DNA from 2 places in the Mesorhizobium sp. B2-5-3 genome. Region 1 is predicted to be linked to the other one. Evidence: riboswitches for the same ligand, from Rfam matches in the RefSeq annotation. Region 1 holds a riboswitch; the other holds the start of a gene.

What was found. Region 1 has a riboswitch for cobalamin ahead of FJ867_RS11540 (CbtB domain-containing protein). Riboswitches for the same ligand answer to the same signal wherever they lie in the genome.
Region 2: linked by a shared signal. The riboswitch ahead of bluB (5,6-dimethylbenzimidazole synthase) and the one ahead of FJ867_RS11540 (CbtB domain-containing protein) in region 1 are both predicted to bind cobalamin.

What each region holds. Positions count from the first base shown of each region.
Region 1 covers NZ_VFUS01000004.1:248,698-256,518, reverse strand. The annotation lists gene cbiB (adenosylcobinamide-phosphate synthase CbiB) at 1-474, shown strand, start outside; gene cobO (cob(I)yrinic acid a,c-diamide adenosyltransferase) at 807-1,421, opposite strand; gene cobU (bifunctional adenosylcobinamide kinase/adenosylcobinamide-phosphate guanylyltransferase) at 1,423-1,938, opposite strand; gene FJ867_RS11545 (CbtA family protein) at 1,931-2,728, opposite strand; gene FJ867_RS11540 (CbtB domain-containing protein) at 2,744-2,923, opposite strand; cobalamin riboswitch at 2,959-3,155, opposite strand; gene FJ867_RS11535 (aromatic ring-hydroxylating dioxygenase subunit alpha) at 3,290-4,459, shown strand; gene FJ867_RS11530 (MFS transporter) at 4,463-5,662, opposite strand; gene FJ867_RS11525 (DUF1624 domain-containing protein) at 5,895-6,899, shown strand; gene FJ867_RS11520 (isoprenylcysteine carboxylmethyltransferase family protein) at 6,896-7,372, shown strand; gene FJ867_RS11510 (MerR family DNA-binding transcriptional regulator) at 7,672-7,821, opposite strand, start outside.
Region 2 covers NZ_VFUS01000008.1:36,968-44,788, forward strand. The annotation lists gene FJ867_RS19540 (pirin family protein) at 1-656, opposite strand, end outside; gene FJ867_RS19545 (DUF2277 domain-containing protein) at 697-963, opposite strand; gene FJ867_RS19550 (exodeoxyribonuclease VII small subunit) at 1,062-1,313, opposite strand; gene FJ867_RS19555 (histone deacetylase family protein) at 1,317-2,243, opposite strand; cobalamin riboswitch at 2,365-2,545, shown strand; gene bluB (5,6-dimethylbenzimidazole synthase) at 2,594-3,346, shown strand; gene FJ867_RS19565 (TetR/AcrR family transcriptional regulator) at 3,392-3,997, opposite strand; gene FJ867_RS19570 (MFS transporter) at 4,118-5,341, shown strand; gene ribB (3,4-dihydroxy-2-butanone-4-phosphate synthase) at 5,392-6,492, opposite strand; gene aroC (chorismate synthase) at 6,593-7,714, opposite strand.

The DNA of each region.
Region 1 (7,821 bases):
GGCGTCGGCGGCCTCGCCGGCGGCGCCGCCTACAAGGCCGCCAACACCGCCGATTCGATGATCGGCCATCGCACGCCGCGCCACGAAGCATTCGGCAGGGCAGCCGCACGCTTCGACGATTGGATCAACCTGCCGGCGTCGCGGCTGACGGCGTTGCTCATCACCTTGGCGGCTTTCCTGGTGAAAGGCGCCGACGCGAAAGCCGCATGGCAGGCGGTGCGGCGCGACGCGAAAAAGCACCGCTCGCCCAATGCCGGCTGGCCGGAGGCGGCGATGGCCGGCGCACTTGGCCTGGCGCTCGCCGGGCCGCGCAGCTATGGCGGCGTAACGGTCGACGACGCGTTCATGGGCGAAGGCGGCCGGCGCGAAGCCGACAGCATCGACATAAGGCGGGCGCTGAAACTCTACCGCGTCGCCGACTGCCTGTTGATCGCGCTGTTCGGCGTGGTTTCGGCGATCGTCATTCTGGCATGATCTCACCCCCCCCGTGAGTTCTCTCCCGAAGGGGAGGAAGGGAGCCGGGCTGCAACAGGTTCGCGCCTTTCCTCTCCCCCGTCGATCGGGGGAGAGGTGGCTCGGCGAGCCGAGACGGAGTGGGGGTCGACGAGCTCGGCAGTCGCGTTTCTCGCACCCGCCGGGTTGCGCCTGCCTGTCTGCGGACCGCGCGTTCGATAACCGCCTTCCCCCAATCCGTCGCTGCTTCGCAGCGCCACCTTTCCCCCCTCCGGAGGGAAAGGAAGTGAGCCCTGCTGGAAGCGTTTGGCGACCAGACTTGAATGCTCATCCACAAAAGGGGACAACAGCTCTCAAAACTCCACCCCCTGCTGCGCCTTCACGCCCGCCGCGAAATGGTGCTTGGTCAGCCCCATCTCGGTCACCAGGTCGGCCGCCTCGACCAGCGCCGGCTTGGCGTTGCGACCGGTGACGACGACATGCAGGCCCTCGCGGCGCGCTTTCAGCGCGACAACCACCTTGTCCAGATCGAGATACTCGTAGCGCAGCGCGATGTTGAGTTCGTCGAGCACGACGAGACTGATCGACGGATCGGCCATCAGCTCCAGCGCCTTGGCCCAGGCGGCCTCGGCCGCCGCGATGTCGCGCTTCAGATCCTGTGTCTCCCAGGTGAACCCCTCGCCCATCGCGTGCCACACGACGCGGTCGCCGAAGGCGGCGAAGGCCTCCTTCTCACCCGTATGCCATTTGCCCTTGATGAACTGGACGACGCCGACGCGCTTGTCATAGCCGAGCATGCGCAACGCCAGGCCAAAGGCAGCCGTGGTCTTGCCTTTGCCGGGACCGGTGTTGACGATCAGCAGCCCCTTTTCGACCGTCTTGCTCGCCACCTCGGCGTCTTGGACCGCCTTGCGCTTGGCCATCTTGGCGCGGTGGCGCTCTTCGTCCTTTTCGTCGATGTCGGTCATGTCACTTCACCTTGAGCGGCAGCCCCGCCACCATCAAAAGCACGGTCTCGGCAATCGCCGCGACCTGCTGGTTGAGCCGGCCGGCGGCGTCGCGGAACCGGCGCCCCAGCGCATTGTCGGGCACGATGCCTTGCCCGACCTCGTTGGATACCACGAACCAGGGTCCGCGCGGCCGCGACAGCATGTCAGCCAGCCGCCGACATTCGGCCTCTACATCATGATCGGCCAGCATGTGATTGGTCAGCCAGAGCGTCAGGCAGTCGACAAGGACCGGCTGGTCCTCCGGTAGGGCCTCGAGTGCACCGACAAGGCCAAGCGGTGCATCGATGGTCGTCCAGCCCTCGCCGCGCCGCGACCGGTGCAACGCGATGCGCTGCCGCATCTCGTCGTCATAGGCTTGCGCCGTGGCGATGTAGGTCCATGGCGAAGGCAAGGCCGTCATCAGCGTTTCGGCGTGCGCGCTCTTGCCGGAGCGCGCACCGCCGATGATGAAGGTCAGTCTTCCGCGATCAGGCAAAGCTGTCGCGCAGGCTCGTCGCGCTGCCGGTGAAGCGTCCGCGCACCACGCCGACGACAGCGCCGAGCACGAGCCAGAACACCAGATTGGTCACGGTTACCGCCACCACGAACTGATGGTGCAGGCCTTCCGGAATCGGCGTCTCGAAACTGTCCGGCTGCGGCGCGCCGACAATATGCGGCGCGACGATCAACACCACGCCCAGAATCGCCAGCGGCAGTGATTTGCGGAAGGCGATCAGGGCAAGGCCGATCGCCGTCGCCGCCACCGTCGCCGTCCACCAGATCTGGCGTGGCAGAAGCTCGGCGGCAGGCATGGCCGGCAGTTCCGGCGGCAGGCCGAGGCCCGGCGCCAGCGTGAACACGGCAAAGCCGGCCAGTCCCCAGAACACGCCCTGGCGCAAGTTGCCGATGCCGCCGGCGAATTCCGAAACCGCGACCAGGACCAGCGCGAAGCCGATGCCGGTGACGATGTTGGCAAGCACGCTGAAGGCGAAGCGCTCGAAGCCGTCGGCCGGCGCCCAGCCTTCCTCTTCAGCCGGAACAGCTTCAGCGGCTGCCGGCGCGGCGGAGCTCATGGCATTGCCCGCCGGGGCGGCAGAGTTCATGGCGTTGTTGTCGGTCGGGGCCGGTGCGGTATGGTCGTGGTGGTGGCCGCCGCCGGCCTGTTCGTAGACTTCCGCCTTCAGGATCAACGGCACGGTGGCATAGGCCTGCATGCAGGCGAGAACGACACCGGCCACGAGCCCTGCGATCGCCGCGATGAACACGACGTTGCGAAACAGGTTCATGATGTCAAATCCCTATCAGTGGCAGGGAAACGCCATCGAGTGGCGATAGTCGTGCGCGGCATTGTGGACCGCGTCGATATGCGAGAAACCGACAAAGCCTACGACGAAAACGCCGAGCAGCGCCGCGAGCGCGAGCTGCAGGAGGCGCGACTGCGAGGAGATGGAGGCGCCGAGGGAGACGGAAGCGGTATTCATGTCTTGTCCTTTCACCCTCCACCCGAGGGCATCGAAGTCAGTTTCCTGTCGCCGGCAGGTCTCCTGGCTCGCGGATCAGCGCCCTTCCCCACCTTCCCGAAGAAAATCTTCAGTGGCATATGGAGAGGACTACCGCACACAGTTGCGGGGGCAGCCACGGCATTGGGCAACAAATCTGCCCGCACCGCATTCCCTCTTGGCTCCAATCGGAACCGACGACGAAGGTGACTATAGGGAAAATCGCCGCATCCGGCAAACCAAATTCCGACGGCGACAAGCGCTTTAGCGCCGTCCGGCCGCTTGCTCCGCTGCAATTGACAATTTCCGTGGCCGGGTGTCGGCTGCCATCCTCACAGGAGGCCAGCCATGCAGCCCGTCCAGAGCCAGCACGCCCCCTATAACGGCCTCACCCGGGCCGAGCCGACATTGCCGTCCTCGGCCTATTGGGATGCGGCGGCCTACCAGCGCGACCTCGACGCCATCTGGTACAGGAACTGGCTGCTCGTCTGCCGTGAAGCTGATCTCGCCCAACCGCTGGCTTTCCGCACCTTCCGTGTCGGCAGCCAGGAGATCGTCGTGCTGCGTGACGATACCGGCGAACTGCGCGCCTTCCACAACACCTGCCGGCATCGCGGATCGCAGCTTTGCCAGGAACGCGAGGGGCGGCTGAAGGCGCGGCTGATCACCTGCCCCTACCACGCATGGTCCTATTCGCTGCGCGGCGAGCTCGTGCGCGTGCCATCGAAAACGCTGCCCGAAGGTTTCGACAAGGCGGACCATCCGCTCTATCGCGTCGCGCTGTCGGTCTGGCGCGGCTTCGTCTTCGTCAATCTCGCGGAAGATGCCGCCGGCTCGGCGCACTCATCCTTCGACCCGGCCTCCGGCGATCTCGGCAACTGGCCGCTGGAATCGCTGGTATCGGGCCATGTGCTGCGCAAGGTGATGAACTGCAACTGGAAGATCTTCTGGGAAAACTTCAACGAATGCCTGCATTGCCCCGGCGTCCACAAGGACCTGTCGCGGCTGGTGCCGATCTACGGCCGCGGCCTGATGGGCCGGCATGACGACCCCGAATGGACCCGCCATGCCGACAATGACGCGCCGGAATTTTCCGGCAGGCTGCGGGCGGGTGCCGAAACATGGTCACGTGACGGCCGGGCGCATGGGCCGGTCTTTTCGGGCCTGACGCCGGCCGAGCGCGCCGCCGGCCAGACCTACGCCACCAGCCTGCCCTCGATGTTCATCGTCGGCCACGTCGACTATGTCAGGTCCGTACGGCTGGTGCCGCTTGGCCCCGAGCAGACCGAATTGACCGCCGAATGGCTGTTCGCGCCCGACGCGCTCGCCGCCACCGACATCGACAACATCGTCGGATTCGGCACCCAGGTGCTGGAGGAGGATGCCGCGATCTGCGAGGTCAACCAGAAAGGGCTGCGCTCTATGCGCCATAAGGCCGGCGTGCTGATGCCGGAGGAGTACGACCTCCACCGCTTCCACGATTGGGTACGCGAACGACATGCTGCGCTTGTGCCGTAAGCTTCACAGCGACTTCGGCAGATACCGCCAGGTGACATAACCGCAGACCGCCGCAAGCAGGCCGAGCGTGACGAAAACCGAGCCCAGTCCGAAAAAGGCCAGCACCACCGAGTAGACCAGCGGCGGCGTCAGTTCGGAAAAGTCGAGATAAGTGCGGTAGACCGCAGCCATCTGCGCCCGCTCATAAGAGCGGACCGAGCGCATGAAGGCGGTCGAGCCCAGCGCGTCGAGCGCGATGGTGAAGAAGGCGCCGCACAGCAGGAAGGCGCCGGTGACGAGCGGCGCGCTTTCGCCGACGGCACCCGCCGCCAGCAGCACCACCGACATGGCGAAATAGGCAAAAGTCATGGTCCTGCGGCCGCCGAAGCGCTTGCCGGCCTTGCCCCAGAAAATCGCCATGAACAAAAGCGCGTTGCCTGCCGAAACCAGAATGCCGCCGGCAAGTTCGCCCTCACCGGTGATGACCATGAACAGCGGGCCATAGACGAAAAATGTCGTCCAGAAGCAGGAGCGGCCGAAGGCGATCAGCCAGGCCAGCCTCAGCCTCGGCTGCGCGACGAAGCGGCCGATATTGGCTAGCGGGTTGACCGGGCGCGTCTTGCCCGGCCGGATCGAGGGATTGTCGCCGAGCCGGTAGGTCCAGAACAACGCCAGCAGGGCCAAGGCGAATACGGCGCCCGCGCCATGCGCGGCATAGATGCCGAAGCGTGTGTAGAGAAAGATGCCGAGCGTCGGCCCACCCGTCCAGGCAAACATCGACCACGCCATGCGCAGCGATTCGGCCTGCATGAAATCGGTCTTGCGGATGTGGTCCATGATGTAGAGGTTGAGCGTGATCGACAGCGCGCTGGCGCCCATGACACGGCACAGCATGCCGGCCAATTGCCCGGCGCGCGTATGCGTGACGAAGAACAGCGAGCCGATCGCCAGCAGGCAGGCGCCCGCCGTGTAGACCCAGCGCCGTGCGAAGCGCTGGATCAGCATCGGCATGAACAGGGTCACCGACAGGCCGAGCATCGCCACTATGGTGTAGAGGATCGAGACGATCTGCTCGTTGTGGAGGATCTCGTATGCCTGTATCGGGATGACGCTCGACACCGTGGCGCGAGCGAAGGATTCGACCGCGTAGAGCGAGGCGAAGGTGCGGGCATCCGCGGCCTTGAGGGCCGGTAGCCAGATCGGATGGCGCACATGCGTGGACATTGCTTCCCCAAAGCAGAATCAGCAGCCAAATCTGCGGCCATCAGTTCGCGACCGGTAACAGGAAACCGACGTGCCCCGGACAAAAACGAAGCCGGTCAAAGGCTTTCCGGTGCTGGCCTAAAGGGGTGCCTGATGCAGCGCCGGCTGACTGTCTGTATCGAAGCTCACGGCCTTCTTTTGTCCGGCGTAACCGTGATAGTCCTCGTACGGGGCTGAATCAGATCGCGAGACCATGAGCATCCAGACGCCGACCATGCCCGCCGCGGAGTTGCCGAAGACCAAGCGCATCGTCGCCATCGACATGCTGCGCGGCATCGCGCTGATCGCCATGGCGAGCTACCATTTCACCTGGGACCTGGAATTCTTCGGCTACACCGATCCCGGCCTGACCGCCTTCGGCTGGTGGAAGTTCTATGCTCGCTGCATCGCCTCGACCTTCCTGTTCCTGGTCGGCGTCAGCCTGTATCTCGCCCATGGCAAAGAGATCCGCTGGAACGGCTTCTGGAGACGCTTCGCCATGGTCGCCGGAGCGGCGATCGCCATTTCGGTCGCCACCCGTATCGCCACGCCGGATGGGTGGATCTTCTTCGGCATCCTGCACCAGATCGCGCTGGCGAGCCTGCTCGGGCTGGCATTCCTGCGCCTGCCGGCGCTGCTCACACTGCCGATCGCCGCGGCGGTCATCGCCATTCCCTTCTATTTTCGGCTGGAATCGTTCGATCACCCCTGGCTGTGGTGGGTCGGCCTTTCCGCGGTCAACCCACACTCCAACGACTATGTCCCGCTGTTCCCGTGGTTCGGTGCGGTGCTTGTGGGCCTCGGAGCGACCAAGCTTGCCTCCCGCTTCGGCGCCTTGGCGCGCCTGGCAGATGTGGCGCCCGGGCGCTGGTCCAACCCGCTGGTCTTCATCGGCCGGCACAGCCTGGCCTTCTACCTGATCCATCAGCCGCTGCTGATCGGCAGTGTCTGGTTGTTCTCGCAAGTAATGCCGGCCAAGGTCGAAACCCCGCAGGTGAACTTTCTCAAGACCTGCCAGATCTCGTGCGAGCAGCAGCGCGACAGCAAGTTCTGTTCGAGCTATTGTGGGTGCATGCTGGACACGCTGGAGGGCGAGGCAACGCTTGATCGGCTCTACAAGAACGACCAGACCGCCGAATGGAGAGCGCATCTGGCGGATCTCGCCGGCACCTGCACGGCCCAGACCGACAGCAAGATGACGGAGGAAGGTGTCGAATGATCGAGACCCCGCCCAAACCTGGGCTGATACCGTGGCCGCCGCTGATCTACATCGCCGCCATCGCCATCAGTATCGCGCTCGGCTTGCTCTTTCCCCTGCCCTGGATCGGCGACCTCCTGGGCGACCTCCTCTACGCGGCCGGCTGGGTGGCGCTGTTCGGCGTCGCCGCACTCTGGTTCACCGCCATCCGCACCATGACGCGGGCCAAGACGACGCTCAACCCCAACGCCGTGCCGGACCATCTCGTCACCACGGGTCCTTTCGGCATCACCCGCAATCCGATGTACCTCGCCAACACGCTGCTGTTGATCGGCGTTGCCTTCATCTCCGGGATCGTCTGGTTCCTGCCGCTCGCCTTCGTCGCCGCCTTCGTCACGCAGAAGGTCGCGGTGGAAAAGGAAGAAAAGATGCTGTCGGCAAAGTTCGGCAAAAAATACCGCGACTATGCCAAAAGAGTGCGGCGCTGGATTTGAGCATCTGAACGCCGGCTGCCAGAGCCATATCGGGAAGATAACGGTTTCCGATTTGTGGCGGAGACCAACAATTTGTCGATGTCGGCGCCGCCCCTCACCTGCCTGCCGGCATCCTCTCCCCGTATAGTGACGGGGAGAGGGGCGCTGTCATCAGCGGTTTCGCCAGCCACCAGCGTTGCAGGAAAGAGACCGAGATCACGGTCAGCCCCCTTCTCCCCGTCACTATACGGGGAGAAGTGCCCGGCAGGGCGATGAGGGGCGGCGCCGACTCTAAAGCGATTGTCCTGCCTGGAAGGTCGCTACGTATTAACCCCGAGCTCGACCAGCCGCTCAACGCAGGATTCCTCGGCCTGGTCGAGTTCGGCCAATGTCTCCTCGAGGTCGCGGCGCTTTTGCCTCAGATCCTCGCGCTTTTCCTCGATGCGCTTGATCATCAGCTTGAGCTGGCC
Region 2 (7,821 bases), on a different contig from region 1:
CCTTCCAGCGTATAGATGGCGCGTTCTTCCGCGTCGGCAGGGATTTTCACGCTGGCGCCGGGCGCCAGCCTGAGGTCGGCGTAGAGCGTCTCGGAATCGGCCCGCACCGGGGAACGCAGCCCCTGGAAATCGCCTATGACGATGCGGCCACTGACGCCTTCCGCGTCGATGTCGGGAAGCCGCGCGACAGCGGTGTTTTCGAAAACCGGCGCCACTTCCTCCTTGCCGTCCGGCAGCGCCAACCATGTCTGCAGCCCCGAGATCGACATCGGCGCGCCGCGCAGTTCTTCCGGCGTGCGCTCCGAATGGACGATGCCGCGGCCGGCGGTCATCAGGTTCACGTCACCCGGCTCGATCACCATCTCGGTGCCGAGCGAATCGCGATGCCTGATCCTGCCGTCGAACAGGTAGGTGACCGTCGACAGGCCGATATGAGGATGCGGCCGGACATCGAGCGCCTGACCGGCACGAAGGATGGCCGGGCCCATGCGGTCGAAGAAGATGAAGGGACCGACCAGCCGCCTTTTGGCGGTCGGCAAGGCGCGGCGAACCTGAAAACCGCCAATGTCCTTGGCGTTCGGAATGACCATCAATTCGATTTGGTCGCTGGCAAAGGCATCGCCGGCTTCAGGGTCCTTCCCGGGAAAGAAGCTCATGAACTCTCCTTGTCAGCGGCCGATGGCTGCTTTGGCCAGATCAGGCAAAGCGGATCGCCGCCTTCGCCCGCAGCTTGGCCGCAACCTCCTCGCGATTGCGCGGATGCTGGTTGGTTTCAAGCGAATCGAGAAGCTCGCGCGCCGACGCCGCGATGGCCTCGACGGCATGGTCGAATGCGTGCTGGTTCTGCTTCGAAGGCCGCGTCGTTCCGCTCAGCTTGCGAACGAATTGAAGGGCTGCATCGCGCACCTCGTCGTTGGTCGCCGGCGGATCAAAATTGAACAGGGTCTTGATGTTTCTGCACATCGCTTCCGTATCTCCTCTTGTCCTGGAGCCGTTTCAATCGGGACGCGTTCTATCCTCAATCATGATCGTGTCAAAAACCAGAGAGACGGCTGCGTGCCTCAATCCGCGTCCAGCGGCTCCGTCCCGACCGGCTTGCCGTCGCGGGACAGCCTGATCTTCTCCACCTTGTCCTCGGCCGCCTTGAGCAGCCGGTCGCAATGCACCTTCAGCGCCTCGCCGCGCTCGTAGATCCTGATCGACTGGTCGAGCGGCACATCGCCACGCTCCAGATCATCGACGATCTTCTCCAGCGCGTCGAGAGCCTGTTCGAAGCTCATCGCCTTGACGTCTTCGTTGGTTTCACCAGCCATCATTCATCCTTTCATCAGTCGCCCGACATGGGCGGCGACCGAAAATGCCAATCCTTGCAGATCGTAGCCGCCCTCGAGCAGGCTGACGAGCCGGTTGCCGCTGTGGCGCGCCGCGCGCTGCATGAGTTGGCCGGTCGCCCAGTCGAAATCATCCTCGGTCAGGTTGATCTCGGCCAGCGGGTCGCGATGATGCGCATCGAAGCCGGCCGAAATAATGATCAGGTCGGGTGCAAAATTGTCGAGCGAGGGCAGCACGCGCGACAGGAAGGCATCGCGGAACGCCTCGCTGCCGGTCTGCGGCGCAAGCGGCGCGTTGACGATGTTGCCGGCGCCGGTTTCGTTCTTTGCTCCGGTGCCGGGGTAGAGCGGCATCTGGTGCGTCGAGCAATAAAGCACGGACGGATCGTCCCAGAAAACATCCTGCGTGCCGTTGCCGTGATGCACGTCCCAGTCGACGATGGCGACGCGTTCGATATCGTGTTTGCGCTGTGCATAACGTGCGGCGATGGCCGCCGTGTTGAACAGGCAGAAGCCCATCGCCGTCGCTTTCTCCGCATGATGGCCGGGCGGCCGGGCGGCGACGAAAACGTTGTCTGCCCTGCCGGCAAAGACGTCGTCGACGGCGGCGTTGGCGGCTCCGATCGCGGTGATCGCCGCTTGCCAGCTCTTCGGGCTGGCCGTTGTGTCAGCATCGATGCGGGCGATGCCCGTATCGGGAATGGCGGCGCGTACCCGCTCGACGAAATCCTCGGGATGCGCGTAGAGAATGGTGGCCTCATCGCCTTCCGGCGCCTCGAGGCGGTCGAGCGCGGCAAAAGCCTCGTCGTCGAGCACGCGCTCAATGGCGCGCAAGCGGTCCGGCCGCTCCGGATGGCCGGGTGGCGTGATGTGCTCGAGGAAGATCGGATGGGTGTAGAGACGAGTGGCCATGCTCCCTATCTAGTGCCCTGGCGCGGCGATGGCCATGCGTTGCGGCCTGATGGTTGGGGAAAATCGCGCTTGCGTCCGTTCGCGTCGCCGCGGGGATTGGCGGCGCAGGGGCTTCGTCGTAAAGTCCCGGCCACTGCCTGGTGCCCGCCGCGAGCGGGAGAATCGGGAACACGGTTTGATACCGTGGCGTGCCCAACGCTGTAAGGGGGACCGCGCCGGTAAATGCCACTGTCGATGACGGGAAGGCGCCGGATGCGGGTTGATCCCGAGCCAGAAGACCGGCCTGGCAGGCATCGTCATCCGCATGGTCAGGCGGACGGCAGTTGATTGCAATCGCAAGGGGACAAGCGATGCCGGACAATATGACCATCCCCGTGGGTGACGGATTCGACCAGATGGCGCGCGATGCGGTCTACCGCGCCATGTTCACGCGGCGCGATGTCCGCAGCCATTTTACATCAGAGGCCGTCGACGACGAGGTCTTGGCGCGGCTGCTGCTTGCCGCCCATCACGCGCCATCGGTCGGCTTCATGCAGCCATGGAATTTCATCGTCATTCGTGGCACCGAACGACGGGAACAGGTGCGCGACCTGTTCCTCGCGGCGCGCGAGCAGGAATTGCCGGCGATCGAGGAAGAGCGGCGGGCGCTCTACCGCAAGCTCAAGCTGGAAGGCATCTGCGAAAGCGCGCTCAATATCTGTATCACCTGCGACCGCCGACGCTCACAGGGTTCGCCGCTGGGACGCTGGCACAATCCCGAGATGGATCTCTACAGCACGGTCTGCGCGGTGCAGAATTTCTGGCTGGCGGCGCGCGCCGAAGGCGTCGGCGTTGGCTGGGTCAGCATTATCGAGGCGCAGGCGTTGAAAGGCCTTCTGTCGATTCCCGAGCACGTGACGCCGGTGGCCTATCTCTGTGTCGGCCGTGTCTCGGAGTTCGCGCCGAAACCGGACCTCGAAACACATGGCTGGGGGCGGCGGCTGCCGCTGCCCGAGCTGATCATGAGCGAGACGTTTTGCGGACAGGGCGAAGTTCCGCTCAAATCAACGATCGCACGCCTCAAGGCGGCAACATGCGAAACGTCTGACAAACCCTTGATTTGATTGCCGATACGGCATGCGCAGCGCGCTGCCGGCGGCCTGCCGTCGTCAGGCGGCTCCGGCATCCTTCCTCAACAATCCTTCGAGCAGTTGCTTGAATGCCGCCACCACGGTCTTCGACGTCGCTTCCGGGTCGTTCGAATTGGCGATCCGCTGCGCCGCCTGGCTGCTCGCCCCGTTGATCAGCCGTGCCGCGGTCTCGGGGTCTACGCCCGGGACAACCACCCCGCCGCCCTGCAGCGTCGTCAGGTGATCGGTCATCGACGCGACGCAGGCATTGGCGTTCGGCCATTGCGCGGGATCCCCCAGCACGGCCGGACCGTCCCGAAACATGATGCGCTGGATTTCCGGCTCCAGCGCCATTTCGATGTAGCTCGTGCATTCGTCGACGAAGCTTTGCCAGCGGGTCGGTGCTTTCGCTGCAACCTCATTCACCCGTGCCGCCATCTCGGCGTCTATCTCGGCGATAACCGCCTGCAAAAGCCCCTTCTTGTCCCCGAAATGATGATAGAGCGCACCGCGCGTCAGCCCTGCCGATGCGGTGAAATCATCCATCGATGCCTCGGCATAACCGATCGTTCCGAACGCATGCCGGGCCGCGGCAATCAATTTGGCGCGCGTTTCGGCGATCATTTCCCTGCGGGGCTTGTGCATCTCTTCTGGCCTTATCTACATACGTCACGTATGCCAATTGACATACGCGACGTATGATCTATTTAGTATTCATACGCATCGTATGTAATTTCCGAATCGCCTTTTGTCGAGGAACGGACCATGCAGAACCCCTATTCCGAGATTTTTCGAGCCCCTGGCGCCAAGGGCTTTGCCGCTGCAGGCTTCATGGCGCGCCTGCCGATCGCCATGGCGCCGATCGGCATCGTGGCGATGCTGTCGCAGACGCGTGGCGAATACTGGCTGGCGGGTGCCGTCTCGGCGACATTCGCGCTGGCCAACGCTTTCCTGGCGCCGCAGATCTCCAGGCTGGTCGACCGCCTCGGCCAGACATGGATCGTCGTGCCCACCACCATCATCTCCGTGCTGGCATTCCTGCTGCTGATTGCGTCGGCCAACCAGGATTGGCCGGTATGGACAATGTTCGTGTCGGCGCTGCTGGCAGCGGCCATGCCCAGCATGCCGGCAATGGTGCGCGCGCGCTGGACCGAGCTTTTTCGCGGCCGGCCGGAGATGAACACCGCCTTCGCCTTCGAATCGGCGGCCGACGAACTGGTCTATATCGCCGGCGCGTCGCTGTCGGTGGGCCTCAGTGCGGCGCTGTTTCCGGAAGCAGGCATGCTGGCGAGCACGTTGTTTCTCGCTTTGGGCTCGATAGCATTCATCCTGCAGCGATCGACGGAGCCGAAAGTGCGGCCGGTGGACCATGGTTCGACTGGCTCGGCAATCCGCCTGCGGCCGGTACAGATCATCACCTTCGCCCTGATCTTCATCGGCGCGACCTTCGCGACGACGGAAGTGAGCACGGTGGCGATCACCAAGGAGTTCGGCCAAGCCGGTGCCGCAAGCCTGGTGATCGGCGTCTATGCGCTGGGATCGTTCGTGTTGGGCATCGTGGTCGGCGCGCTCAACCTCAAGACGCCGCTACAGCGCCAGCTGACCGTCGCGGTCGCCATCATCGCAGTCAGCACGATTTTGCCGCTCACTGCCGACAGCGTGCCGATTTTGGCGCTGACCGTCTTCATCAGCGGCGTGGCGATCTCGCCGACTTTCATCACGGCATTCGGCCTGATCGAACGGCATGTGCCGGAAGCGATGCTGACCGAGGGCATTACCTGGGTGACAACGGGAATCGGCATCGGCATGGCGCTGGGCTCTTTCGCCGCCGGCGCGGTGGTGGATGCGTTCGGCGCCCAGAACGGGTTCTGGGTCTCGGTGGTCGCGGGCGGCATCGCGCTGGTCACGGTGCTGCTCGGCCAGCGCAGTCTTGCCACTCACAAATGCGAGTTGGATGGGTGTGAAGCGGCCGTCGCTGCCGCGGAATGAACCATGACGCGTCCGGTTCAGCGGATCGGACGCTATTGCCGCCGTCGAATCTAGAGAATCTCGGTCTTGGCGATGTGGATGCCAAAACCTTCGAGGCCGACATAGTGGCGCTCGCGCGAGGCGATCAAATTGATCGAGGAAATGCCGAGATCCTTCAGGATCTGAGCACCGAGCCCGATCTCGCGCCATTCATTCTCGCGGCGGCGCGCCTCTTCGTGGTCCTCCCCGTCGCCGCTCGCCGGCCGGTTGCGCTCCTGGTGGGCGACACCGACCGAGCCCTCGCGCAGATAGACGATGACGCCGCGCTTGCGCTCGCCCATCGCCTTCATGATGGCGTCCAGCCGGTGGCTGGTGCCGAAGACGTCGGTCACCACGTCCTCGGAGTGCAGACGCACAGGCACCTCTTCCCCATCGCGGATGTCGCCGAAGACGACGGCGACATGATGCATGGAATCCCAGGGCAGCGTGTAGGTGAAGACTTGCGCCTTGCCGCCGAGCGTGTCGATCTCGGAGCATGCCACGCGTTCGACCAGTGTTTCCTTGCGTTGCCGATAGGCGATGAGGTCGGCGACCGAGACCTGCTTGAGGCCGTGCTCCTCGGCAAAAGCCGCGACCTGCGGGCCGCGCTTGACGGTGCCGTCATCATTGACCAGTTCCGAGATCACGCCGATCGGCGGCAGGCCGGCGAGCTTGCACAGATCGACGGCCGCCTCGGTATGGCCCGAACGCATAAGCACGCCGCCTTCGCGCGCGATGAGCGGGAAGATGTGGCCGGGGCGGACGAAATCGGAGGCGCCGACATTGCCGTTGGCGAGATTGCGCACGGTCAGCGTGCGGTCGTCAGCTGAAATGCCAGTCGTGGTGCCGTGCTTGAAATCGACGCTAACCGTGAAGGCGGTGGTGTGCGCCGAATCATTGTCGGCGACCATCGGCGCAAGGTTGAGGCGCTTGGCCTCCTCGCGCGGCATCGGCGTGCAGACGATGCCCGAAGTGTTGCGCACGATGAAGGCCATCTTTTCCGGCGTGCAATGGACGGCGGCGACGATCAGGTCGCCCTCGTTCTCGCGCCCGTCATCATCCATGACGACGACGATCTCGCCGCGCTCGAAGGCCCGGATTGCTTCGACGATCTTCTTCTGGTCGTAAGACATGGAATGCTCGCTTCGCTCGCAAGGGAGTAGGGGAATAGGGCGGTAAGGCGGTAGGGGAAAGGAAAAATTGCTCGTCTCGCGGGCAGCTTAACATACTGCCCTACTGCCCTACTGCCCTACTGCCTTCCTTGCCTGTCTGTCCTCGGTGCCGCAGATAATGGTCGGCGATTGCGCAGGCAACCATCGCCTCGCCGATCGGTACGGCGCGAATGCCCACACACGGATCATGGCGACCCTTGGTCATCACTTCGACGTCGTTGCCGTCCTTGTCGATCGACTTCCGGGGCGTCAGGATTGAAGACGTCGGCTTGACGGCGAAGCGGGCGATGATCGCCTGGCCGGTCGAGATGCCGCCAAGGATGCCGCCGGCATTGTTGGACAGGAACACCGGCTGGCCGTCATTGCCGATGCGCATCTCGTCGGCATTCTGTTCGCCGGTGATGCGGGCGGCCTCGAAGCCGTTGCCGATCTCGACGCCCTTGACGGCGTTGATCGACATCAGGCCTGATGCGATATCCTGGTCGAGCTTTGCGTAGATCGGCGCGCCGAGGCCGGCCGGAACGCCGTCGGCGACGATCTCGATCACGGCGCCGACGGAGGAACCCGCCTTGCGGATGCCGTCGAGATAGCTCGTGAAAACGGGAACGGACGCCGGATCCGGCGTGAAGAACGGATTGTCCGCGTCGCCAATGAAATTCCAGTTCCAGTTGGCGCGGTCGATCGACTTCTCACCCATCGATACCAGTGCACCGCGCACCACCATGCCCGGCACGACCTTGCGGGCGAGGGCTCCGGCGGCGACCCGAGCCGCGGTCTCGCGCGCCGAGGATCGGCCGCCGCCGCGATAGTCGCGCACGCCGTATTTGACGTCATAGGTGTAGTCCGCATGGCCCGGCCTGTACTGGCGGGCGATCTCTCCATAGTCCTTCGAGCGCTGGTCGACATTCTCGATCAGCATGGAGATCGGCGTACCTGTCGTGATCATCGTCTCGCCGTCATCGTCAAGGATGAAGCCCGACAGCACCTTCACTTCGTCAGGCTCACGGCGCTGCGTGACGAAGCGCGACTGGCCGGGCCGGCGCTTGTCGAGTTCGGCCTGGATTTCGTCACGCGTGAAGCGGATGCCGGGTGGGCAGCCGTCGACCACGCAGCCCAATGCGGCCCCATGGCTTTCGCCCCAGGTGGTGACGCGGAAAAGATGGCCGAACGTGTTGTGAGACATCGCAAAGTGCCTTGCCCGGCATCGGAGCCGACTGAAGCCTGCCTTCTATTGGCGTTTTCCACAGGGGTCAAACCGTGATCTTCGGATTTAGTTTTGACACATTCGAT